3 regions of the Rhodoferax sp. WC2427 genome follow, and region 2 is predicted to be linked to each of the others. Evidence: predicted binding sites of a transcription regulator. Region 2 holds the regulator's gene; each other region holds the start of a gene.
What was found. Region 2 encodes sigma-54, which starts transcription at its own class of promoters, with help from an activator protein. Its sites were predicted from a motif close to TGGCANGNAANCTGCTTT; they were not measured.

Region 1: the regulator sigma-54 is predicted to act here: its motif matches at 1,979-1,996, upstream of AB3G31_RS01705 (transglutaminase family protein).
Region 3: the regulator sigma-54 is predicted to act here: its motif matches at 4,618-4,635, upstream of AB3G31_RS09775 (nitrate/nitrite transporter).

The regions. Positions count from the first base shown of each region.
Region 1 covers NZ_CP162006.1:361,442-369,243, reverse strand. The annotation lists gene AB3G31_RS01715 (hypothetical protein) at 145-384, shown strand; gene AB3G31_RS01710 (DUF1439 domain-containing protein) at 399-950, opposite strand; gene AB3G31_RS01705 (transglutaminase family protein) at 982-1,824, opposite strand; gene AB3G31_RS01700 (tRNA-uridine aminocarboxypropyltransferase) at 2,069-2,866, opposite strand; gene AB3G31_RS01695 (Fic family protein) at 2,989-4,200, opposite strand; gene AB3G31_RS01690 (hypothetical protein) at 4,288-4,527, shown strand; gene AB3G31_RS01685 (YdeI family protein) at 4,570-5,136, shown strand; gene AB3G31_RS01680 (CDGSH iron-sulfur domain-containing protein) at 5,324-5,425, opposite strand; gene AB3G31_RS01675 (hypothetical protein) at 5,559-7,313, opposite strand; gene AB3G31_RS01670 (FUSC family membrane protein) at 7,528-7,802, shown strand, end outside.
Region 2 covers NZ_CP162006.1:4,319,991-4,327,792, forward strand. The annotation lists gene AB3G31_RS20120 (class I SAM-dependent RNA methyltransferase) at 1-1,044, opposite strand, end outside; gene AB3G31_RS20125 (RNA polymerase factor sigma-54) at 1,170-2,747, opposite strand; gene lptB (LPS export ABC transporter ATP-binding protein) at 2,755-3,510, opposite strand; gene lptA (lipopolysaccharide transport periplasmic protein LptA) at 3,516-4,136, opposite strand; gene AB3G31_RS20140 (thiol:disulfide interchange protein DsbA/DsbL) at 4,236-4,889, opposite strand; gene AB3G31_RS20145 (SPOR domain-containing protein) at 4,972-5,673, opposite strand; gene argS (arginine--tRNA ligase) at 5,686-7,359, opposite strand; gene AB3G31_RS20155 (PsiF family protein) at 7,482-7,796, shown strand.
Region 3 covers NZ_CP162006.1:2,054,870-2,062,671, forward strand. The annotation lists gene dnaG (DNA primase) at 216-2,084, opposite strand; gene AB3G31_RS09770 (alpha/beta fold hydrolase) at 2,185-3,207, opposite strand; gene AB3G31_RS09775 (nitrate/nitrite transporter) at 3,367-4,581, opposite strand; gene mfd (transcription-repair coupling factor) at 4,763-7,802, opposite strand, start outside.

The sequences.
Region 1 (7,802 bases), 820 kb from region 2:
GTCGGTCCACCGCGCCGAACCTTACGCCAAAAAAATAACGCGCCGGGCTTGTAAGGTTTTTGTGGCCCAGCCGACCAAAGCGTACAAGCAGTGGCCACGCCGTGGCCGCGCTTGGAACACAACCCACAACCTCCAGGAAACACCATGCGTACATTTACCACCACCCTGATCACCGCCTGCCTGCTGGCCGCCACCGCCGGTGCCATGGCCGAAGACGGCATGATGAAGAAAGACGAAATGATGAAAGACGGCATGGCCCCCCACGCCATGGCCAAAAAACACCCCATGAAGAAGCACGCCATGGCCAAAAAGGACACCATGGTGAAGAAGGACGACATGGTGATGAAAAAAGACGACATGGCCGGCGAAGCCATGAAGAAGTAACCCAGCCCTGTTGCCTACAGCGGCTTATTCACAAACCCTACCACCAGCCCTTGCTCTGTCACGGTAATGCTGCCGGGCTGCAGGCCCATGGTGTCGGGCAGGGCCAGGTCTTGGGGCTTGAGCTGGTGCAGCACCACCTCTTGCAGCGCCTGCTCGGCCAGGGCCGGGCCGTATGTGGTCAGCAGTTCCACCACGGCGGGCTGCAGGCTGGGGAATTGCAGGTTCTGGAAGTGCAGCTGCACGGCGCGCACCGTGCGGTCGCTGGGCTCGTAGCGCAGGGCAAAGTCCACCGTGATGCTGCCGCTGTGGCTGCGCCGCAGGGCCGGGCCCGCGGCCTCCACGGCCATTTGCGCAGCCAGGCGGTTCTGGGCGGGCAGCAGGCGCAGTTGCGGGGCTTGCAGGTCCAGGTTCAGCACGCCGGGCACCGGGTAGCGCAGGGGAAAGCGCTGGGCCACGGCCTGCTGCAACTGGGCGGCAGACACGGTGTAGCCCGGCTGGGCCTGGGCGGGCAGGGCCAGCAGCGCCGTACCGGCCAGCAGGGCATGCCATAAAAGTCTACGTTGCATGGGGCGGCATTGTGCTCCCGCCATCCACCGGTTACACGGTGAAGATGGCGTTGCCGAAGGCATCCACCTCGTAGGTGGTGACCTCGAACTTCTGCAGCGTGTTGGGGCCAAAGGCCATGGTGATGGGCACGTCGCCCGCGTCGCGGCCCCGGGCCATCACCACACGGCCGATACGCGGCGTGTTGTGGCGCGCGTCAAAGGTGTACCAGCGGTCGCCCAGAAACACCTCGAACCAGGCGCTGAAGTCCATCGGGTAGCGCACTGGCGGTATGCCGATGTCGCCCAGGTAGCCGGTGCAGTAGCGGGCCGGAATGTTCATGCAGCGGCACAGCGTGACGGCCAGGTGGGTGTAGTCGCGGCACACGCCGGTGCCCTCGCGGAAGCCCTCCACGGCGGTACGGGTGGCGCGGGCAGCCATGTAGTCGAAGCGGATGTGGTTGTGCACAAAATCGCAGATGGCCTGCACCCGCGCCCAGCCCAGCGGCGTGCTGCCAAACTGGTTCCAGGCAAATTGCAGCAGCTCGCTGTCTACCTCGCAGTAGCGGCTGGGCAGCAGGTAGGTCAGCGTGGCCGACGGCAGCACCGTGGGGTCGTGCTGCCAGGCGCCCCAGTTCACCTCGTCGGGCAGGCCCGAGTCGCGGATGATGGCTTCGCTGCGAAACCCCACCTGCGTCACGCCCAGGGGCGCATTCACCCGGCTGCACAGGTTGCCAAAGCCATCAAAATAATCCTCTACCGCCAGGTTTGGCAGCACCTCCACCACCTGCGGCGCCAGCAGATCGCCGCGCCGGGACGGATGCACATGCAGCAGGTGGATCAGGGCCATCGGTGCGGAGATGGCGAGCTCGATGTCGAAACCAATTTTGATGTACATGGGGAGTCCGGTCAGAAGTCAGAGGGAAGATGGATTGCGGCCTCAAAAAATTCAAAGCCATACCACCCACTGTGCCGGGATGCGCCACCCCAAAGTAGCGGCCGGGGGCCCGTAGCCCTGTCAGAGAGTAAGCGCTATCGTGCCAGACAACGCCTACGCAAGTTGTAAGCCATGTCGGCCGGCCCGATGGGCCCATTTCCACAAAAACAGCCGCCAGCGCAGACAGCACCAGCGCTGGCAGCTATCATTTTTTAATCGGTGCAGCGGCACCCACGGCCTGCAGGCCGCGCAAGCGCTGGTGCGCCGCGTTGTCGGCATCGGCAGGCACCTGCTGTTTGGCCTGCAGGTAGCGGTGGGTGAAGATGTCCAGATAGGCCTCCAGCGTCTGCGCGGCGTGCGGCTCGTCGGCCAGCTCCAGGCACAGGGCGGCCACCTCGGAGGTACAAAAGTGGTCGTCGCGCCGCGACCGGCGCAGCTTGTACTGCGAGATGCGGTCGGCCTGCAGGCTCAGCACCGGCAGCCGGTCGAGGTAGGGGCTTTTGCGGAACATCTTGCGCGCCTCGGGCCAGGTGGCGTCCAGCAGCACAAACAGCGGGCGCTTGCCCTCGGCGGGGCCCACGGGTGGCAACAGCGCCGTGACCACCCGCTCGGGGGCCACAAATTCACCCGGAAACACCAGGTACGGCTGCCACTGCGGGTCGGCCAGCAGCGCCAGCAGGTCCGGGTCCACCACGGTGCGGGCCCAGCCAAAAGCCCAGGTGTCGGCCACCACGTCGGCAATCAGCCAGCCGGTGTTGCTGGGCTTGAGCGGCTCAATATCAGCCATCAGCAGGCACACCCCGGCCTGGTTCGCAAGCCGGGGCAGCACCGGCCGCAGCGCGCACATGCAGTGGCTGGGTGCCAGCCGGCAGCCGGTGCAGCGCTCCACCTTGGAGCCGCCCCGGGCCAGAAAGGGCTTGGCGCTGCGCGCGAGCCGAGCGGTGCGCAGGCGGGAGACGGCGTGGGGGGCGTGAGGTGAGGCGAGGGATGTGGCGTGGGGCATGGGAGTATTGTCCCTGCGGTGGTGGGCCTGCTTATTCGCCGCACGGAAGACATCCACCGGTGACACCCCTCTGACTGCCTGCGCAGTTGGTTCGCCAGTGCTACACAGGCCGCACGACAACGCTACTCCACCACAGGCTGCGTCCACCCTGGTACGGCAATCGCATAACGCGTCCCCTTACCCTGCCCGGTAACCTGCAGCAAGCCCTTGGCTACCAAATCGGTCAGATCCCGCGTGGCAGTCGGCTTGCTGGTGTTGGCGAGTTTGGTGTACTTGTCGGCGGTGAGCCCGCCCAAAAAAACACCACCTAGCTCCACACTGCCCGCAGCCAGCAAGCGCTCTAGCACCTTGGCCTGCCGGGGGTTCGCGCCGACCCCGGCCATGCGGGCGCGAAAGGCCGCCTTGTCTACCGCCTGCCGCACCACAGCTTGCGACGCCACGCAACCCTGCGCAAAAGCATGCACAAACCACTGCACCCACGGTGTGACATCGCAACTGCCGCGCTGTGCGGCATTCAGCGCGTCGTAATACGCCGCCCGCTGCGCCAACATGCGCCGCGCCATGCCAAAAATGGGTGCCGAAAACTGCAGCGCGTGCCCCGCAGCCAGGTCTTGCGCCAGCGCCATGTCCACCACCGCCCGGCCAATGCGGCCATTGCCGTCTTCAAACGGATGCACGGTTTCAAACCACAGATGCGCCAGGGCTGCACGCACCAGACCATTCAGCGCAGCAGGTTCACCCGACAACGGACGGGTCGCTTCAAACCAGGCCAGCCACCGCGCCATCTGGGCAGGCACCTGCTGCGAAGGAGGCGCTTCAAAGTGCACCACCTCGCGGCCCAGCGTGCCGCTGACGATCTGCATAGGGTCCAAGTGCTCGCGCCAGCGTCCCACCACAATCCGCTGCACGCCCGAGGTTCCCCCTGGAAACAAGGCCGACTGCCAACGCCCCAGCCGGTCGGCATCCAGCGGCGCGGCGCAATGCAGCACGGCGTCTTGCATCACATCCACCAGCCCATCCACCGAGCGGTTGGCCGGACCAGGCGCTACGTCCAACCCCAACCGCCGCGCCACCGACGACCGCACCGCCGCCAGGTCCAGCCGCTGCCCTTCGATTTCCGCCGTGGCCAGCGCCTCTTGCACCCACAGTTCACGCGCTACCTCTTGCGCTGGCATCAGACCGATGGCATCCAGCAAGCCTAGCAAGCGGCCCTGCTCCAGCCGTGCTGACTCCAGCGCGGGGGCAAGCGCAGACAAGTCCACGCGCAGCGTGGGCCAGTCGGCGTGCTGCCAGATGAACGGGGGCTGGCGTGAGGGGGGATGCGAAGAGGGCATGAGCCTCATTTTAGACAATACGACTCAATATTTGAGCCGTATTTTGGAATTTACGGCCCATGGTGGATATGCACTGGGAGCCGCGCCGTGGGTGACATGGCCCTGGCCCGCGCCAAAGGCACGCCGATGAACGCCCGGCAAACCCTGGTGCTGAACCACGTGCTGGACGGTATGGACGGCAAGCTCACGAATGCGAAATGGGCCGCCGTCGGTAAATGCTCGGCGGATACGGCGCTACGGGATATCAATGATTTGGTGGAGCGGAGGGTGCTGCGCAGGCTGGCGGGTGAGGGAAGGAACACGGGGTATGCGCTACAAGTCCAATAGGCCGCTAGCGCAGGTGAAATATCCTCTGGCGGCTATCAAATCATGAGCAAACCATCGCACCACACCTTTGAAACGTCTGAGCAGCTCCACGCGTGGCTGCGGGTGAACCACGCCAGCGAGACCGAGCTGTGGGTGCGCATCTTCAAAAAGGCCACCTGCCAGCCCTCCGTCACCTGGGACGATTGCGTGGTGGCCGCTATTTGCTGGGGCTGGATCGACGGGCTGCGCAAGGCCTTGGACGACACCTCGTTTCTGCAACGCCTGACCCCACGCCGCGCACGCTCCAACTGGTCGCAAAAAAACGTGCAGCATGCCGAACGGCTGATAGCGCAAGGGCACATGCAAGCCGCCGGCTTGGCGCACGTAGAGGCCGCGCGCAGCGATGGCCGCTGGGCCACCGCCTACGCCGGCAGCGCCACCATGGTGGTGCCCGAAGACTTTTTGGCGGCGCTGCGACAAGACCCCGTTGCCCACGCTTTTTACGCCACCCTCAAGCGGCAGAGCCTGTTCACCATCTACCACCGGCTGCACAGCGCCAAGCGCCCCGAAACCCGGCAGAGGCGGATGGTGGAGTTGCTGGCGAAGTTGGGGCGCGGCGAAAGTCCTTGAAATTTGCGGTCAGCGCGAGGGGCGTGTATGCGCTAGTTTTGTGAGCCCAATTGCCGTGCAGCTCATGTGGAATACGCTCAAGCAGCTATTGAATAAGTAGCGTCATGCCTTGGGCAGGGAGCGCAGGTAGGGTAGGTAGAGCTAGCCCACCGAGCCATCGCGCCAGCCGGGTGGGTCTTCGGTGAATTCAAACCCGCTGGTTGTGGCTGCCGTCGCATAGCGGCTTGTAGGCGGACTCCTTGCAGTCGCAGAGGTACACCTCATGGCTGGTGGTGACGCTGTACTTCATGGGACTGAATGGGCCGCTCTGGTTCGACCCGTCGCGAAGAGTCGCCACATAGCGCATGGCCTTGCCGAGGCACCACACGACGTGCAATTTTTCAATAAATGTGCCGCAACTCGAAGGACATTGGCTTTGATTACTAATCAATATCCCTACTACCTCGAGCCCCTGCAAGAAGCTTAGGCAATTCGTCCTTATAGGCCATTACCGGCTGGTATAAATCATGATAAGACTTTCCAATTGCGCCTTCAAATAAATTCAACTCTGGCTTTGCCGTACCTGAAGCCAATACATGATTTGTAGCAATTCCCGCATAGGGATCAATATAGTATATTTTTTTAATGCCAAGTTGATATGCCTTCTTTGCACACAACTCACACGGGCTAGCGGTAGTAAATAGATTTCCTCCAAATATTGACTGCCCACCATACTTTGCTATTTGAAGAAATGCATTTTCTTCGGCATGAAGAGATCGGGTATGAACTTGATTATCAACATTCTCCAATTTATTGTATGCAGATTTAAAACAATAACTTAGATTTCTTCCCTCAAAATTATCGATATTTTCATTAAATCCGTAAGTTTTTACGACAGTATCTTTAAATTTCTGCGTTGTACTTTCATATTCACTGTATGCATCGACATCATAATTTCCCTGAGTTAAATGTGAAACATTTCGCAAAACACATGGAACTTGCCCTTGAGGTACGTCATTCCAACCAATAGCTTTTACGGAGTAGCTAGAGTCAGTTACAACGGCACCAACTTGCCTAGATATACAACCAGAATTTACTTTTGCAACAATTGCCACTTGCATGCATCTCTCAACCGCTGTTGGAGTGATCAATCCCGGGTGCTGCATTAGTGCAACATAACGCACAATCTGACGAGAAAGTTCTTGCTTACTTTCCTCGCCATGACCTGCATTCGAAATATAAATATCAGCCAACTCCAAACACGCTTGGATATTCTGCTTTACGAGATGTGAGTAATCTTTACTTTTAGCAATAGCATTCGGATACTCAAGCGCATCCAAATCTTTAACTTCAGTGTCAGTAAACTGCAAACTATGAAGTCGTCTAATCCGCTCTTGCTCTGTTGTGCTTACTGCAACGGTATAAAAAGACGAGATGCGTTCTCGTAAATATCTAATTTCATACGGATGCCTGAGTGCATCAATTGCAATATATTTTTGCTCCACACCGCTCAGTTCAAATGAACGTCTGATTAGTCTTATCGTTACCTCTATAGTTTCCGGAATTGTAAATATTTTTTCAGAATCTATATCCCCCCTAGTTGGTGAGCCGGAGCGCCGAACATTATTTCCAAGCTTTTGAAAAAGCTTCGTATAAGTTGCACTTCCGACCCCAAATGCACTCTTGACAACAGAAAGTGCCTCTTTAGATCCCTCCGTTAATACCCAAACCGCTTCCGTAATATCACTTAAATCATCAGACTGGTCACGCACATTTCTTGCGATAGAAAAAGCTTTTTTTACTTTTACCTCAAAATCAGACAACTTCAATCGCAACTCATTCACATCATGTTTTTCGTCCATTTCCTTTATTATTCCGATAAAGGACTCCACCCCTTCCTCAAGAGCAAGTGCAAGTATTAAAGCAGTGACACCAACTATCACAAAAGGCTGCCAATGCTTTTCCGCCCAAATTTTCACGATTCGTAGTTTTCGATCTTCATGGTGTATGGGCGGATTTTTAATTGTTGGCAGTCTCAGCCCAGAAAAAATCTTAGTGGATAGAACTTGAGCTGCAGTCGAACAGCCACTTCCCGTTCGCCCAGTGAATCCAATAACAAGATAATTTTTTCTATGCTCGAAAACCTTATTAATTCCTGCCGCAATAAATTTGTCATCAGATTTTTCATCGAAATTCATTTTTAATCAATCGTGTTATTTTTCAGAACTCATAAAACCTAAACCATCACTTACCACAAAACCCTAATTTAGCGAGTTAATAATGACATATTTCGTTACATTTTGCACTCTAACTCCAAGAACGCCTAATACCTCTATCCCCAAAATGCATGAAGCTCCTAAATTGCTATAGCCAAAATGCACGCCCTCACCCCACTCTGCTAAATTGCCCCGCATGCCCCCAGCACGCCCCCTAGCCCCCACCAAGCCCACCCTAGCCGACCGCCTCCTCGCCCACACCGACCGCTTCCTCCGCGTCGCCCTGAGCCAGTACGTCACCAACGGCCTCAGCGTCACCCTGGGCCTGGTGGTGATCATGCTGCTGGTGTTCGAATCCGCCGGGCTGGCGGGGGCGTCGAGTGCGGCGCTGGGGGTGATGGTGACCAGCATGCCGGACGTGCCGGCGCCGCGGCGGCGCAAGTTCATGCAGATGCTGCCTGCGCCGCTGCT
Region 2 (7,802 bases):
GCCCGCGTAGTTGCGCTTCCAGTGGGTGGCCAGTTGGGGAAAGAAGTCGCTGCCACCGTCGTCGGTCTGCGCGGCTTCGCGGCGACCGGCCACACCGGCCACCTCGATCCGTTCGCCGTAGGGCGGGTTCAGCAGCATCACGCCCGAGGGCGCGGGCGGCATGCGCTGCAAGGCATCGCCACCGCGGAACTCGACCACGCCCGTGACCCCGGCGCGCTCGGCATTGCGGGTGGCGAAATCGACCATCCGGAAAGCCACATCGCTGCCAAAAATGGGGGCCTGCGGCTCGTGCTCGGCCTCGGCGGCCTGGTCCTGGATGGCCGACCACACATGGGGCTGGAACGGCAGCAGCTTCTCGAAGCCAAAGCGGCGCAGGCTGCCCGGGGCGATGTTGCAGGCAATCTGCGCAGCCTCGATGGCGATGGTGCCGCTGCCGCAGCAGGGGTCGTAGAAGGGCGTGGTGCCGTCCCAGCCGCTGGCGGCAATCATGGCGGCGGCCAGGGTTTCCTTCAGCGGAGCATCGCCCTTGTCTTCACGCCAGCCGCGCTTGAACAGCGCGTCACCCGACGTGTCGATGTAGATGGTGGCGTGCTCGGTGGTCAGGTGCAGGTAGATGCGCGCGTCGGGCCACTGCACGTTCACATCGGGGCGCACGCCAGTCTTGAAGCGGAAACGGTCGGCCACCGCGTCTTTCACCTTCAGGGCGGCGAAGTTCAGCGAGGTCAGCGGGCTGTGTTGCGCGGTGACTTCGATCTTGAAGCTCTGCTTGGGCGTAAACCAGATCTCCCAGGCCACGTTGCTCGCGGCCTCGTACAGGTCTTGCTCGTTGCGGTAGGGCGTGCTGGACAGCTCGATCAGCACCCGCTGCGCCAGGCGGCTGTGCAAATTGAGCCGCATCGCATCGCGCCACGACGAGCGCACCAGCACCCCGCCCCGGTGCGAGCGCAAATCCTCGCCCTGCAGCCCGGTAATCGCGTGCACCTCTTCGGCCAGCAGCTCTTCCACGCCAGCGGCGCAGGGTAAAAATAATTGGAGTTGGTTCATGGAGTCGGTGCCAAAGTGGGGCGCGGAGCGGGTCCGCTGGGAGGCGTGGAGTATCCCATAGGGGCATCTTGGCCTGCCAGTCCCCCGGGCAGGACCCGCACACGCAGGGACTGGTCAGGAGTCCGCTACAGCGCCTTGCGCAGATTCGTCGGCGCGATCCGCAAGGCTTCGCGGTACTTGGCTACCGTGCGGCGGGCGCATTCGATGCCCTGCTCTTTCAGCATATCCGACAGTTGGCTGTCGCTGAGCGGCTTTTTCAGGTCTTCGGAGGCAACGAACTGCTTGATGAGCGCGCGCACCGCCGTGCTGGAGGCATTGCCGCCCGTCTCGGTGCCCAGGGATGAGCCGAAGAAGTATTTCAGCTCGAAGGTGCCGTAGGGCGTAGCCATGTACTTGGCCGTGGTGACGCGGCTGATGGTGGACTCGTGCAGGCCCAGTTCGTCGGCAATCTCGCGCAGCACCAAGGGGCGCATGGCCAGCGCGCCGTGGCTGAAGAAGCTTTTTTGCCGCTCCACGATGGCGTTACTGACCCGCAAGATGGTGTCGAAGCGCTGCTGGATGTTCTTGATGAACCAACGGGCTTCCTGCAAGCGCTGCTGCAGGGCGGCGTTGTTCGAAGAGTCCTTGCCGCCACCCTTGTGCTGGCGCAGGGCGTTGGCGTAGATGTCGTGCACGCGCAGGCGCGGCATGACCTCGGGGTTCAGCACCACCCGGAACTTGGCGTTGGCACCCCGCCCCACTTTGGCCACGATCACGTCGGGCACCACGATGTTGCGCTCCACATCCACAAAGCGGCGGCCAGGCTTGGGCTCCAGCCGGGCGATCAGCGCAATGGCCAGTTTGATGTCGGCATCGGTGGCGTGGCAGAGCTGGGCCAGGCGCTTCACGTCGCGCCGGGCCAGCAGGTCCATGGGCTGGCGGCAGATGCGCAGTGCGATCTTGCGCACCGGGTCGTTGCCCATGGTGGATTGCAACGCCTTGAGCTGCAACACCAGGCATTCGCCCAGATGGGTCGCACCCACGCCAGCGGGCTCCAGGCTTTGCAGCAGGCCCAAGGCGACGGTGAAGCGGTGCACCAGCTCTTCCTGGGCCTCCAGGTCGTCGCCCGCCAGGCCCTGGGCCAGGCTGGCCAGGTCGTCTTCGAGGTAGCCGTCGTCGTTCAGGGACTCGATCAGGAAGCGCAGCGCCGCCTGGTCTACCTCACCCAGGCGCAGCGCCAGTGCCTGGCGGTGCAAAAAGCTGGTCAGCGATTCCTGGTTGCGGGCCAGCTCGGTGGCATCGGCCTCGCCGTCTTCGCCCAGGTTGTTCTGGCGGGCGGGTGCGTCGCCGCCCCACTCGCTGTCGTCGGGCTTCATCTCGGAGGTGCCGTCGCCATCCCAGCTGGTGTCGTCCCCACCGGTCAGCGGCGACTCTGAGTCATTTGAGCCCTCGGTGCTGGTCTCGCTTGTGTATTCAGCTACAGAAGTAGGAGCAGATTCGGTTTCGCGGTCGCCTGCGCTCACGGGCGTGTCGGCCTGGGCCAGGCCAAACTCTTCGCGGGGTGCGTCGTCCAGGTTGCGTTCCAGAAACGGGTTGTCGTCCAGCATCTGGTCCACTTCCTGGCTCAGCTCCAGGGTGGAGAGCTGCAACAGGCGGATGGACTGCTGCAACTGGGGCGTGAGCGCCAGGTGCTGGGAAACGCGTAGGGAAAGGCCTTGCTTCATCGTGCAATCACATGCGGAAGTGCTCGCCGAGGTAGACCCGACGCACATCGGCGTTGTCCACGATCTCGGACGGCGTACCTTCGGCCAGCACATGGCCGTCGCTGATGATGTAGGCGTGGTCGCAAATACCCAGGGTCTCGCGCACGTTGTGGTCGGTGATCAGCACGCCGATGCCGCGCGACTTCAAGAAGCCGATGATGCGCTGGATCTCGATCACCGCAATCGGGTCGATACCGGCAAACGGCTCGTCGAGCAGGATGAAACGCGGCTGGGTGGCCAAGGCGCGGGCGATCTCCACCCGGCGGCGCTCGCCACCCGACAGGGCCAGGGCGCTGGACTGGCGCAGGTGTTCCACCCGCAGGTCTTCGAGCAAGGCGGTCAGGCGCTGTTCGATCGCCTCCTTGGTCAGCGATTTACCGTCCTCGCCATGCTGCAACTCCAGCACGGCACGCACGTTTTCTTCCACCGTGAGCTTGCGAAAAATCGAGGCCTCTTGCGGCAAATAGCTCAGGCCGAGGCGCGACCGACGGTGGATTGGCATGTGCTCGACCGGCTGGCCGTCGATGGAGATACTGCCGCCATCGGCCCGTACCAGGCCCACGATCATGTAGAACGAGGTGGTCTTGCCCGCGCCATTGGGGCCGAGCAGGCCCACCACTTCGCCTTTTTTGACCGCCAGGGTCACGTCCTTCACGACCTTGCGGCTGCCATAGGCCTTTTGCAAATGGCGGGCCTCCAGGCGACTGTCTACAACCTCTGCCACGGCCTTCACTTTTGCGCGCCCTCCAACGTGGTGCTGGGTCGCAGCGCGGGGCTGGCGGAGCCCGCTGGCGCAGAGGCCACCGGGGCCACCACCTTGGGAGTCAACATGGCGCGGACCCGACCGTTCTGGCCACCGGGGTTGTTCGCGGGCGTGCCGTTGTCCACCGTGAAGACATCGGTGGTGTTGTCGTAGACGATGACACCACCGGTCACTTCGTCATTGACCTTGCTGCCCAGCAGGCGGCGCATCACGGCGCGCTTGATGAAACGCACGTTGTCGAGCTTGCTGCTGTATTCGATGGTTTCGCCTTCGCCCTCGATGTATTCGTCGACGCCGTCGCGCTTTTGCTTGAAGTAGGCCAGCTTGCCGGGCTCGGCGGTGACCACGCCAAACTGGTTGCCCTCGGCGTCCTGGCGCACATCTACACGGGCTCCACGGATGACGATAGTCCCCTTGGTCATGACCACGCGCCCCGTAAACACGTTGGTTTGCTTCAGGTCGTCGTAGCGCATGGCATCGGACTCGACGTTCATGGGCTTGAGGCGGTCGGCTTTTTCAGCCCAGGCAGCGCTGCCCGCACAAGTGCACAGCAACAAGAGTAGGAAGGTGTGGTAGGCGTTTTTCATAGAGGCACGAATCTTGCAGATGATTGTACCGGTCGATTCGGGTAGCCCAGAAAAAAGCCCGCAAAAGCGGGCTCATAGGTGCGGTACGCGGGCGACCGGTCAGGTTTTTTGCTGCGACACCAGGTAATCCACCACCGTCAGGCCACGCTCCATCGACTGGGCTTGCGTGCCGTCGGTGTAGAAGCGTCCGGCCACACCCATGGCGGGCACACCGGCGACTTTGTAGGCCTCTTGCAGTTGCGCGGCCTTGCGCACCTTGGTGGCCACCGAGAACGAGTTGTAGGTTTCCACAAACTTGGCTTTGTCCAGGCCCTGCTTGGCGGCCCATTCGATCACCAGGTTGTCCTTGTCCAGCTTTTGGCGCTCGACATGGATGGCGTTGAACACCTTTTCGTGCACCGCCTCCAACTGGCCCATGGCCTCCAGCGTGTAGTACAGCTTCTGCGGCGGCACGAAACTGTCCTGGAACACCACCGGCACGCGGCGGAAAGCCACATTCTTGGGCAGCTTCTTGAGCCAGGCGGTCAGCGCGGGCTCAAAGGCAAAGCAATGCGGGCAGGCGTACCAGAAGAACTCGATCACCTCGACCTTGCCCGCCGGGGCTTCGGTGGGCACGGGTTTGTCCAGCACCAGGTAATCGGTGCCAGCCACAGGCGGCTTGCCCTGCGCGTGGGCGCTACCGACAGGGGACAGAACCAGGGCCGAGCCCGCCAGAACGCTGGCAGAGGTCAGGGAAAACTCACGACGTTTCATTGCTAATCACTCCTTGTGGGGGTCAGACGGGGCTGGGTTGAAAAAGTTCAGCCCGGATGCCCACGGTAAATACAACGCCGGACTACCGCTGTACGCGGACCAGGGTGGTGTCGCCACCGGCACTTTCCAGCTTGTCTTTGGCGCGCTCGGCATCTTCGCGCTTGGCAAAGGGGCCCATGCGCACGCGGTAGACGGTGCGGCCTGACTGCTCGCGCTCGGTAACCTTGGCTTCCATGCCCATCATGGCCAGCTTGGCGCGCTGGGCTTCGGCGTCTTCGGTGGTGCGGAAAGCCCCAGCCTGCACGAAATACTCGAACGGCTCGGCGGTCGGGGCCAGGGCGGGTGCGGCGGTGCTCGGTGCCGCCTTGGCTTTGGCCTTGGCCAGATCGCCCAGCGGGTCGGCGCTGGTGGCCGGCGCACTGGTGGCGGGTTTGGGCTCGGGCTTGGCCACCGGCTTGGCCGCCACCGACGCCGCCGGGGCCGCTGGCACCACGGCGGGCGGCGGCACGGCCACGGTAGGCTCGGGAGCCGGTTCAGGCGACGCCGCCGGCGCCACCGGACGCACCGGGTTTTTGCCGTGCAGCGGGGTGTTGGGGTCCCAGTCCTTGTTCTTCTGGGTTTCGGCGGCGTCGTGGTCGGCACCGCTGATCTGGGTCTTGCCGCTCATGAACGGAATCGGCACCTTGGTGACGTACACCGCCACCGCCAGCGCCGATCCCAAGCCCACCACCACCCCGACGATGAAGCCGATGATGGTGCCGCCGCTTTGCTTTTGCTTTTTCATACGTGCTGTCACTTACATTTTCTCCGGGGCACTCACACCGAGTACCGCCAAACCATTGTGCAGTACCTGGGCGCAGGCAGCGACCAGGGCCAGACGGGCCAATTTGAGCGGCTCGTCGTCCACCAGCACGCGCTCTGCGTCGTAGTAGCTGTGCAGATTGGCGGCCAGTTCGCGCAGGTAGAAGGTCACGTCGTGCGGGGCAAAGCCCTCGGTGGCGTTGGTCAGCATCTCGGGATACTTGGCCAGTTGCAGCATCAGGGTCTGGGCCTGGGGCACCAGCAGGCTGGACAGGTCCACGCCCTGCAAGCTGGCCACATCGCCCGCCCAGTCGCGCAGCATCTTGCAGATGCGGGCATGGGCGTACTGCACGTAGTAGACCGGGTTGTCGTTGTTTTGCGAGCGGGCCAGGTCGATGTCGAAGGTGTATTCGGTATCGGGCTTGCGGCTGAGCAGGAAGAAACGCACCGCGTCCTTGCTGGTCCAGTCGATCACGTCGCGCAAGGTGACGTAGCTGCCGGCGCGCTTGGAGATCTTGACCTCTTCGCCGCCGCGCACCACCCGCACCATGGTGTGCAGCACGTAGTCGGGATAGCCCAGCGGGATGCCCACGTTGGCCGCCTGCAACCCGGCGCGCACCCGGGCGATGGTGCCGTGGTGGTCGGTGCCCTGGATGTTGACCACCTTGGTGAAGCCGCGCTGCCATTTGGCGATGTGGTAGGCCACATCGGGCACAAAATAGGTGTAGCTGCCGTCGGTCTTGCGCATGACGCGGTTCTTGTCGTCGCCGTAGTCGGTGGACTGCAGCCACAGCGCGCCGTCTTGCTCGTAGGTCTTGCCTGCGTCTTGCAGCAGCTGCACCGTGGCATCCACCTTGCCGCTGGTGTACAGGCTGGATTCGAGGTAGAAGTTATCGAACTTCACCTGGAAGGCCTGCAAATCCAGGTCCTGCTCGCGGCGCAGATAGGCCACGGCAAAGGCGCGGATCGAGTCCAGGTCGTCGATATTGCCGGAGGCGGTGACTTCGCGGTCGTCGGCCTTGACGGTCTTGCCCGCCAGAAAGTCGGTGGCAATGTCGCCGATGTAGTCGCCGTTGTAAGCGGCTTCGGGCCATTCGGCATCGCCGGGTTTGAAGCCCTTGGCGCGCATCTGCGTGCTGGTGGCCAGGGTGCCGATCTGCACGCCCGCATCGTTGTAATAGAACTCGCGGTACACGTCCCAGCCCTGGGTGGCGTAGAGGTTGCAGATCGCGTCGCCTAAAGCGGCCTGGCGGCCATGGCCTACGTGCAGCGGGCCGGTGGGGTTGGCCGAGACAAATTCCACCAGGATGTGCTGGCCGTTGGCGGGCTGCACGCCAAAGCGGGCCCCGGCGGCCAGTACCTCGCGCACGATTTCCTGCTTGGCGGCGGGTTTCAGTTTGATGTTGATGAAGCCCGGCCCGGCGATGTCGATGGCCTCGACCCACTTGGCGAACGCAGGCTGCTCCAGCAGGGCCGCGCGCAGGTTTTCACCCAGTTGGCGCGGATTCAGCTTGAGCGGCTTGGCCAGTTGCATGGCGGCGGTGCAGGCGAAATCGCCGTGGGCCGCGACCTTGGGGGACTCGAACGCGGCTTTGGCACCGGCGCCGGGGGCAATTTTTTCCAGCCCGACGGCCAGCGCCGCGAGCAATTCATGTTTGACTGAGAGCATGCGGCGATTTTACGGGGGCCGTCATCCGACTTGCAGGATGCGCCGTTATAGGGTGCAATCGTCTGGTGCAGCATGGCGTTGTACACAGGATTACTTCCATTTCCCCCACTTTTGGAGCTTGCATGAAACAACTCTTCCCCCTGATCGCCGCCCTGGGCATGGCCTTTTCGCTGGGCGTGGCCCACGCCGAAGACAAGCCCAAAACCGCCCAGCAGACCAAAATGACCACCTGCAATGCCGATGCCAAGACCAAGGCGCTCAAGGGCGATGAGCGCAAAGCTTTCATGAAAACCTGCCTGAGCGCCAAGGCCGAAGCCCCCGCCGCCGATGACGGCAAAACGGCCCAGCAAAGCAAGATGGTGACCTGCAACAAGGACGCGACCGGCAAAAAGGGCGACGAGCGCAAGAAGTTCATGAGCGAGTGCTTAAAGGGCTAACCCCCT
Region 3 (7,802 bases), 2.3 Mb from region 2:
GGTTGCGTAGGGAGAGAGTGGGTGACTCGTTGGCAAGATGGGAGGGCGATCATTTGTAAGCCTGTTTCCAGGCCTACAGGCAGTCCTTGCGGTGGGGTGGCCGGTGCGCGCTATGGCGGCTGGGGCCGTATCCGGAGGTGTTGCTGTCGCTCTTGCCGAGCAGTTAGCCTTAGATTATAGCCTGCCGGCCGAAATTCAAGCCTTTTTTGAGATTTTCAACCGATTTTGATGGCGGTTAGTTCCAATCGGCGGCGATTCAGTGCGCGGTAACGTTCCAAAGCAGATGGGTCCGACTTGGCCGCTTCCAAGGCCTGGGTTTCTTGCTGCTTGAGCAGGTCGATCAGCATCAGGTTGAGCAGCGCGCGCAGCTCCTGCAGAGCCTCAGTGTCGATCACGGTCTCGGCAGCTTCGGTGGCATTGCTGGGCACCGGGCCCGACATCAGCCTCAGCGCCAGGTCTTCAAACGGCTGGCCGCGCACACCGGGGCGCAGCCGCTCCCAGCTTTGCGGGCCGTGCTCGTGCTGCTGGGCCTCCAGCCAGACGAACAGCGCTGCGTGGGGCTCGGGCAATGCGCACAGCAGGGCGTGGTCTTCGTGGCCCAGGCTGTCCCAGCCGGTGGCGTTGGACAGCAGCAGGCGGGCCGCGTGGTCGGCGCGGCTGGCGGGTTTGCGGCGGCCGGCGCTGTCGGAGCCGACGGGGGGCGGTTTGGGTTCGTAGCGCTTGCCCGGTGTGTACGGGGTGCTATATTTTTTGCTGCCTTTGCCCTCAGGGCGGCTGCCGATGGCCTTGCCGCTCCAGACATCGGTGAGTTCGCTGCTGCTGAGCTGCACCAGGTCGGCGATCTCAATCAGCAACTGGCGTTTGAGTGCACCCTCGGGCAACTGGCTCCACAGCGGCTTGGCGTTGCTGGCCAGCAGGGAGCGGCCTTCGGCGGTGTGCAGCTCGCAGCCTTCGCGTATGGATTCGATCAGGAAGCGGCTCAGCGGCGTGGCCTCGGACACATAGCGGGCAAACGCGTCGCGGCCATAGGCTCGGATGAAGCTGTCGGGGTCGTGCTCGGCGGGCAGAAACAAGAATTTACAACTGCGTACATCGGTGGCCAGCGGCAGTGCGCCATCGAGCGCCTTGCGGGCGGCACGGCGGCCTGCGGCATCCCCATCAAAGCTGAACACCACGGCGTCGGTGAAACGGAACAGCTTGTGCAGGTGATCTGCCGTGCAGGCCGTGCCCAGGGTGGCCACGGCGTTGGGAAAGCCCAGCTGCGCCAAGGCGACCACGTCCATGTAGCCCTCGGTGACCAGGGCGTAACCGGCGTCGCGCAGGGCGTTGCGGGCCTCGAACAGGCCGTAGAGCTCGCGGCCCTTGCTGAACACCGGGGTTTCGGGGGAGTTGAGGTATTTGGGCTTGTCGTCGCCCAGCACCCGGCCCCCAAAGCCGATGCATTCGCCCTTGACGTTGCGGATCGGGAACATCACCCGGTCGCGGAAGCGGTCGTAGCGCTTCTCAGAATCTTCTTCGCTGGTGATGACCAGGCCGCTCTCGGCCAGCAGCGGGTCGTCGTAATGCGGGAATACCCCGGCCAGGCTGCGCCAACCTTCAGGTGCATAGCCCAGGTCGAATTGCTTGGCGATTTCGCCCGACAGGCCACGGCCCTTGAAGTACGCGATGGCGCGGGGCGAGTCGCGCAGGTGCTTCTTGTAGGCGGTGCAGGCCTGCTCCAGCACGTCGGTCAGGGTGGCCTGCTTTTGCTTTTGCTCGGCGGCGCGGGCGCGGTCCTGGGGCGAGGCATCGTCTTCAGGGATCTGCATGCCGAACTGCTGGGCCAGGTCTTGCACGGCCTCGATGAAGGTCATGCCCGCGTGGTCCATCAGAAAACGCAGCGCGTCGCCGCTCTTGCCGCAACCAAAGCAGTGGTAGAACTGCTTGGTGGGGCTGACCGAGAAAGAGGGGGATTTCTCGGCGTGGAACGGGCACAGGCCCATGAAGTTGGCGCCGCCCTTCTTGAGCTGCACGTAGCGGCCCACGATCTCGACCACGTCGGCGCGGGCGATGAGTTCCTGGATGAAGGTATGGGGAATGGTCACGGGCCTATTGTCCCAGCATAGTGACGCAATCTAGATTGCAAGGAAAATCGGCTGCTAGCGCTTATCCTATGAGCGTGAGCAGCTATAAAAATAGTAGTAATCAGGTTTTGCTCTTGGCCTGCGCGTAGCGGGCGGCGGCAATGACGCTGAGGATGGCTGTGGTGACGGTGTCGGGCTGGTCCTGGTGGATGTTGTGGCCGCTGTCGCCCACTATTTTGATGCGGCCCAGTCGCGACATTTTGGCCATGTTGCGCTGGCTGGCATCCCAGACCTTGCCCAGGCGTTCCGGCCACCGGCTGGCGGAGCGGTCTTGGCTGAGCACAATCAACGGTACGGCGGGGAATTCTCCGGCCCGGCGGGCTTGGCGCGCAGTGAGCGCGGCGGAGGCAATCTCGGCCCGCATGGCGCTGGGGGCCATGGCAAACAGCAGGGCCGGCGGGTCGTACCACATGCGGTGCACGCCAAGCTGCTTGCAGCGCTTGGAAAATTCGGCGTGGCGCGCGTCCACCAGCACCACCCCGGCGACCTCCGTGGGGTAGGTTTTGGCAAACAGCTTGACGATGGTGCCGCCCAAAGAGTGGCCCACCAGCACATAAGGCGGTTTGATTTCTTCGGTCTGCAGCATGGCACGCAGCTCGCGCAGGATCTGCAAGCCATCGCGCGGCAGCCGTGAGCGCTCGCTCTGGCCATAGCCCGCCCGGTCGTAGGCGACGGCATGGCCGATGGCGCTGATCTCGTTGAAGATGCGGCCCCACGCATTTTTGCCATTGCCCAGACCCGCCTCAAACAGTACGGTGGGTCCGCCCGTGCCCGCGCTGACGAAGGCTCTGGCCCCATAGGGCGTGTAGCTCATGGTGTGCGAAGGCATGGTTTGAGAGCGCATTGCAGGGCCTATGCGGGCGCGCAGGGCGTCTACCGACAGCAGCGGCAGGGGCGCCGCGGGCGGTGGCGGTGGCGTTTTGGGCGCAGGGGCCACTGTGGTGCGGCTCGACGGCTTCAGGTGCGCGGGCACCGCGTCCTGCGGCATGCGCAGTACCGTGGTGCGCCGACGAACAGGTGGAAAAGGCGCGGTTTCCGGTGGCTTCAGGTGGTCTATCAAGGGCGTGGTGGGGGCGATCGCCATGTCAATTACGCGGCAAAAAGTCTGCACTGGCCCCAAGGATGGTCGGAGCCAGGGCGCGCGAAAACAACATATTCATACACCAATTATCAAACACCCAGCGCGTTGTTTTGTTTCAGGCTGTAAATTCCTCGGAAAGTTCGGCGCGGTGCTGCGCAGCTCTCAGGCGCTGCGCGCCCGTCCACCCTTCTCTGCCCACGTTCTTGTCCAGCGGACTTGCATGATGCGCAGCATGAACAGCATCACCACCGCCAGACCGGCGAACAGGATGAAGCCCCACATGTAGCTGCCCGCGTACTGTTTGGACAGGCCCATGGCGTTGGGCACCAGGCCGCCGCCGAGGGCGCCGATCTCGCCGATCATGGAGCCGGCTACCGCGGTGGCCAGGGGCCAGCGCAGAGGGACCAGTTGGAACAGCGCGCCATTGCCCGCACCCAGGGCGGCAAAGCACAGAATCATCAGCAGCGTGGTCAGCACCAGCGAGCCGCCTGCCAGGCCGCAGGCCACCAGGGTGGTGGCCACGGTGACCAGTACGATGTTCAGCGTGTTGACACCGCCCCAGCGGTCAGAGATCCAGCCGCCAAAAACCCGCAGCGCCGCGCCCATGAAGGCCGCCAGCATGGTCAGTTGCCCGGCCTGCACCTTGCTCACGCCAAACTGGTCGTAGTAGTAGGTGGGCAGGAAGGTGATCAGGCCGATGAAGCCGCCGAAGGTCACGGCGTAGATCAGGCTGAAAGCCCAGCCGTCTTTTTCAAACAGGCAGGCGATGTGCTCTTTGAAGCTGGCGTGCGGGTCCAGATCGGGCGGTTCCTGGGCGAAGACCACCATGACCACCATCGGGATGGCAATTGCCGCCGCCGCAAAGCCGTACACGGTGACCCAGCCAAACGCCTGGGCCAGGGGCGGTGCCACCAGCACGCAGACCGCCGTGCCGACGTTGCCCGCGCCCACCAGGCCCATGGCCAAGCCCTTGTGCTTGGGCGGGAACGAGCCCGAACCCAGCGACAAGGCCACGCCAAAGCTGGCCCCTGCAATGCCCAGCAGCACGCCCATGGCCAGCAGGTCGTTGAAGCTTTTCACAAAGAAAAAGCCAAACAGCATGGCCACCATGATCATGCCCATCTCGACCAGCGTGGCTTTCTTGCGGCCAATGTACTGCGACAGCAGGCCCAGCGGGAAGCGCATCAGCGCCCCGGCCATGATGGGGATGGACAGCATCAAGCCCTTTTGCGCGGGGCTGAGGCCGAAGGTTTCGGAGATGAAGGGCGCCATGGCCCCGTTGAGCACCCAGATGCAGCAGGAAAACGAAAAATACAAAAACGAAGCGAAGAGCGTGGGGGAGTGCCCGCTCTTGAGGAAACTGCGGAATCCCGCCATGGTGCATGTCCTTAAGGTTCTGTAGATCCATGCACCAAAGCGAAACTCGTGCCAGCCGGAAATCGCCATAAAACTGCCAGTATTCGGCATGCCTCCCCACATACGCTAGTTTTTGGTGCGGTACACCGATTTTGTGCGCTATTTTGGTGGTCAGAAGTGGTGCACCGCTGCGGTCAACTGGCTACGCGGGGACAGGCTCGGCGATCGGCTGCCCCAGGCTGCGCAGCACGTCGCGCACCATTTGCGCACGGGCTTTGGGCTCGGGTAGCTCGCGCTCGATCCGCAGCTTCTCGTTGCCGGCCAGCTTGATGTGGCGGTTTTTCTGGATCAGCTCGATGATGCGCATCGGTTCGATGGGAGGGTTGGCCCTGAAGGTGATGTTGATCACGCCGGGCGCTGCATCCACCTTGACCACGCCGTAGGGCCGCGCCAGCACGCGCAGGCGGTGGCCGTCGATGAGGGTTTGCGCCTGGGTGGGCAGCTTGCCGAAGCGGTCGACGATTTCTTCCAGCAACGCGTCGATCTGGTCGGTGGTCTTGGCGGTGGCCAGTTTCTTGTAGAACGACAGGCGCAGATGCACGTCGCCGCAGTAGTCGTCGGGCAGTAGGGCCGGGGCGTGCAGGTTGATCTCGGTGGTCACGTTCATCGGGCTCATCAGGTCGGGCTCGATGCCCGCCTTCAGGCAGCGCACCGCCTCGTTCAGCATCTCGTTGTAGAGCTGGAAACCCACCTCCAGCATGTTGCCGCTCTGGTTTTCGCCCAGCACCTCGCCCGCGCCGCGGATTTCCAGGTCGTGCATGGCCAGGTAGAAGCCGGAGCCCAGTTCTTCCATCTTCTGGATCGCGTCCAGGCGCTGGCTGGCCTGCTTGGTCAGGCCTTCCAGGTCGGGCACCATCAGGTAGGCATAGGCCTGGTGGTGGCTGCGACCCACGCGGCCCCGCAACTGGTGCAATTGGGCCAGGCCGAACTTGTCGGCGCGGCTCATCACGATGGTGTTGGCGCTGGGCACGTCGATGCCGGTTTCAATGATGGTGGAGCACAGCAGCACATTGAAGCGCTGGGCCACGAAGTCGCGCATCACGGCTTCCAGCTGGCGTTCGGGCATCTGGCCGTGGGCCACGGCGATGCGGGCCTCGGGCAGTAGCTCTTCCAGTTTCTGGCGGCGGTTTTCGATGGTTTCGACTTCGTTGTGCAAAAAGTACACCTGGCCGCCGCGCTTGAGTTCGCGCAGCACGGCCTCGCGGATCACGCCGTTGCCTTCGGTACGCACAAAGGTCTTGATGGCCAGGCGGCGCTGCGGCGCGGTGGCGATCACACTCAGGTCCCGCAGGCCTTCCAGCGCCATCCCTAAGGTGCGTGGGATGGGCGTGGCGGTCAGCGTGAGCACATCGACCTCGGCGCGCAGCGACTTCATCTGCTCCTTGTGGCGCACGCCAAAGCGGTGCTCTTCGTCAATGATCAGAAGGCCCAGGTTGGCAAACTTGGTCGATTCGCTGAGAAGCTTGTGCGTGCCCACCACAATATCCACGCCACCTTCGGCGATGCCTTTCAGCGCGGCGGTGATTTCCTTGCCCGAGCGGAAGCGCGACACCTCGGCCACCTTGACCGGCCACTTGGCGAAGCGGTCCACCAGGGTCTGGTAGTGCTGCTCGGCCAGCAGCGTGGTGGGGGCCAGCAGGGCTACCTGTTTGCCGCCGGTGATGGCGATGAAGGCGGCGCGCAAGGCCACCTCGGTCTTGCCAAAGCCCACATCACCGCAGACCAGGCGGTCCATGGGGCGTGGGCTGATCATGTCCTGGATCACCGCGTGGATGGCGGCGGCCTGGTCGGGCGTCTCTTCAAAGCCAAAGTCGTTGGCAAACACCTCGTAGTCGTTGGGCGAGTAGCGGAAGGCATGGCCTTCGCGGGCGGCGCGGCGGGCGTAGATATTGAGCAGCTCGGCGGCCGAGTCGCGCACCTGCTCGGCGGCGCGGCGTTTGGCTTTTTCCCACTGGCCCGAGCCCAGGCGGTGCAGCGGGGCTTCGTCGGCGCTCACGCCGGTGTAGCGGCTGATGTGCTGCAGCTGGCTCACCGGCACGTACAGCGTGGCCTTGTCGGCGTATTCCAAGAATAGGAATTCTTGCAGCAGCGGTGAGCCGTCGGCGTTCTTGCCCTGGCCCAGATCCAGGTGCACCAGGCCCTTGTAGCGGCCAATGCCGTGGGCGGAGTGGACGACCGGGTCGCCCAGCGAGAGTTCGCTCAGGTCCTTGATCAGCGCCTCCACATCGCTGACCTGTTCCTGCTTCTTGCGGCGGCGGGTGGTGGGCCCGGCGGCAAACAGCTCGGTTTCGGTAACAAAGTCGATGCCCTCGGCCATCCAGCTGAAACCGCTGTTCAGCGCGGCGGTGGCGATGCCGACCTTTTCGGTGCTGGTCTGGAAGTCTTCCAGCGAGTCGAAGGCGGGCGGGTTGACCTGGCTGGCGCGCAGCAGGTCCAGCAGGCTTTCGCGGCGGCCATCGCTTTCGGCCAGCAACAGCACCCGGTGCGGCGTGCGCTGGATGTGCATTTTCAGCTGGGTCAGCGGGTCTTCGGCACCGCGCGCCACCGACAGCAACGGCAGGGGCTCAAAGCCGGTGTCGGTGGTCACGTCCACATTGCCGATATTTCGCAGGGCCAGCTGCGCATGCTGGTTGGTCAGGGCGTAGAACTGCTCGGTTCCCAGAAACAGCGACTCGGGCGGCAGGGCGGGGCGGTCCAGGTCGCCCTGCACCAGGCGGTAGCGCTCCTTGGTGTCTTGCCAAAAGCGCTGCAGCGAGGGCTCCAGGTCGCCGTGCAGCACCACCGTGGCGTCGGCACCGATGTAGTCGAACACGGTGGCGGTGTCTTCAAAGAACAGCGGCAGGTAGTACTCGATACCGGCCGTGGCCACGCCGTTGCCCATGTCTTTGTAGATGCGGCTCTTGGTCGGGTCGCCCTCTAACAGTTCGCGCCAGCGGCTGCGGAACTTGGCGCGGGCCTCGTCGTCCATGGGGAATTCGCGCCCGGGCAGCAGGCGCACTTCGGGCACGGGGTACAGGCTGCGCTGGGTGTCGGGGTCGAAGGTGCGGATGCTGTCGATCTCGTCGTCGAACAAATCCACCCGGTACGGTACCGCGCTGCCCATGGGGAACAGGTCGATCAGGCCGCCGCGCACCGCGTATTCACCGGGGCTGACCACCTGGGTGACGTGGCTGTAGCCCGCC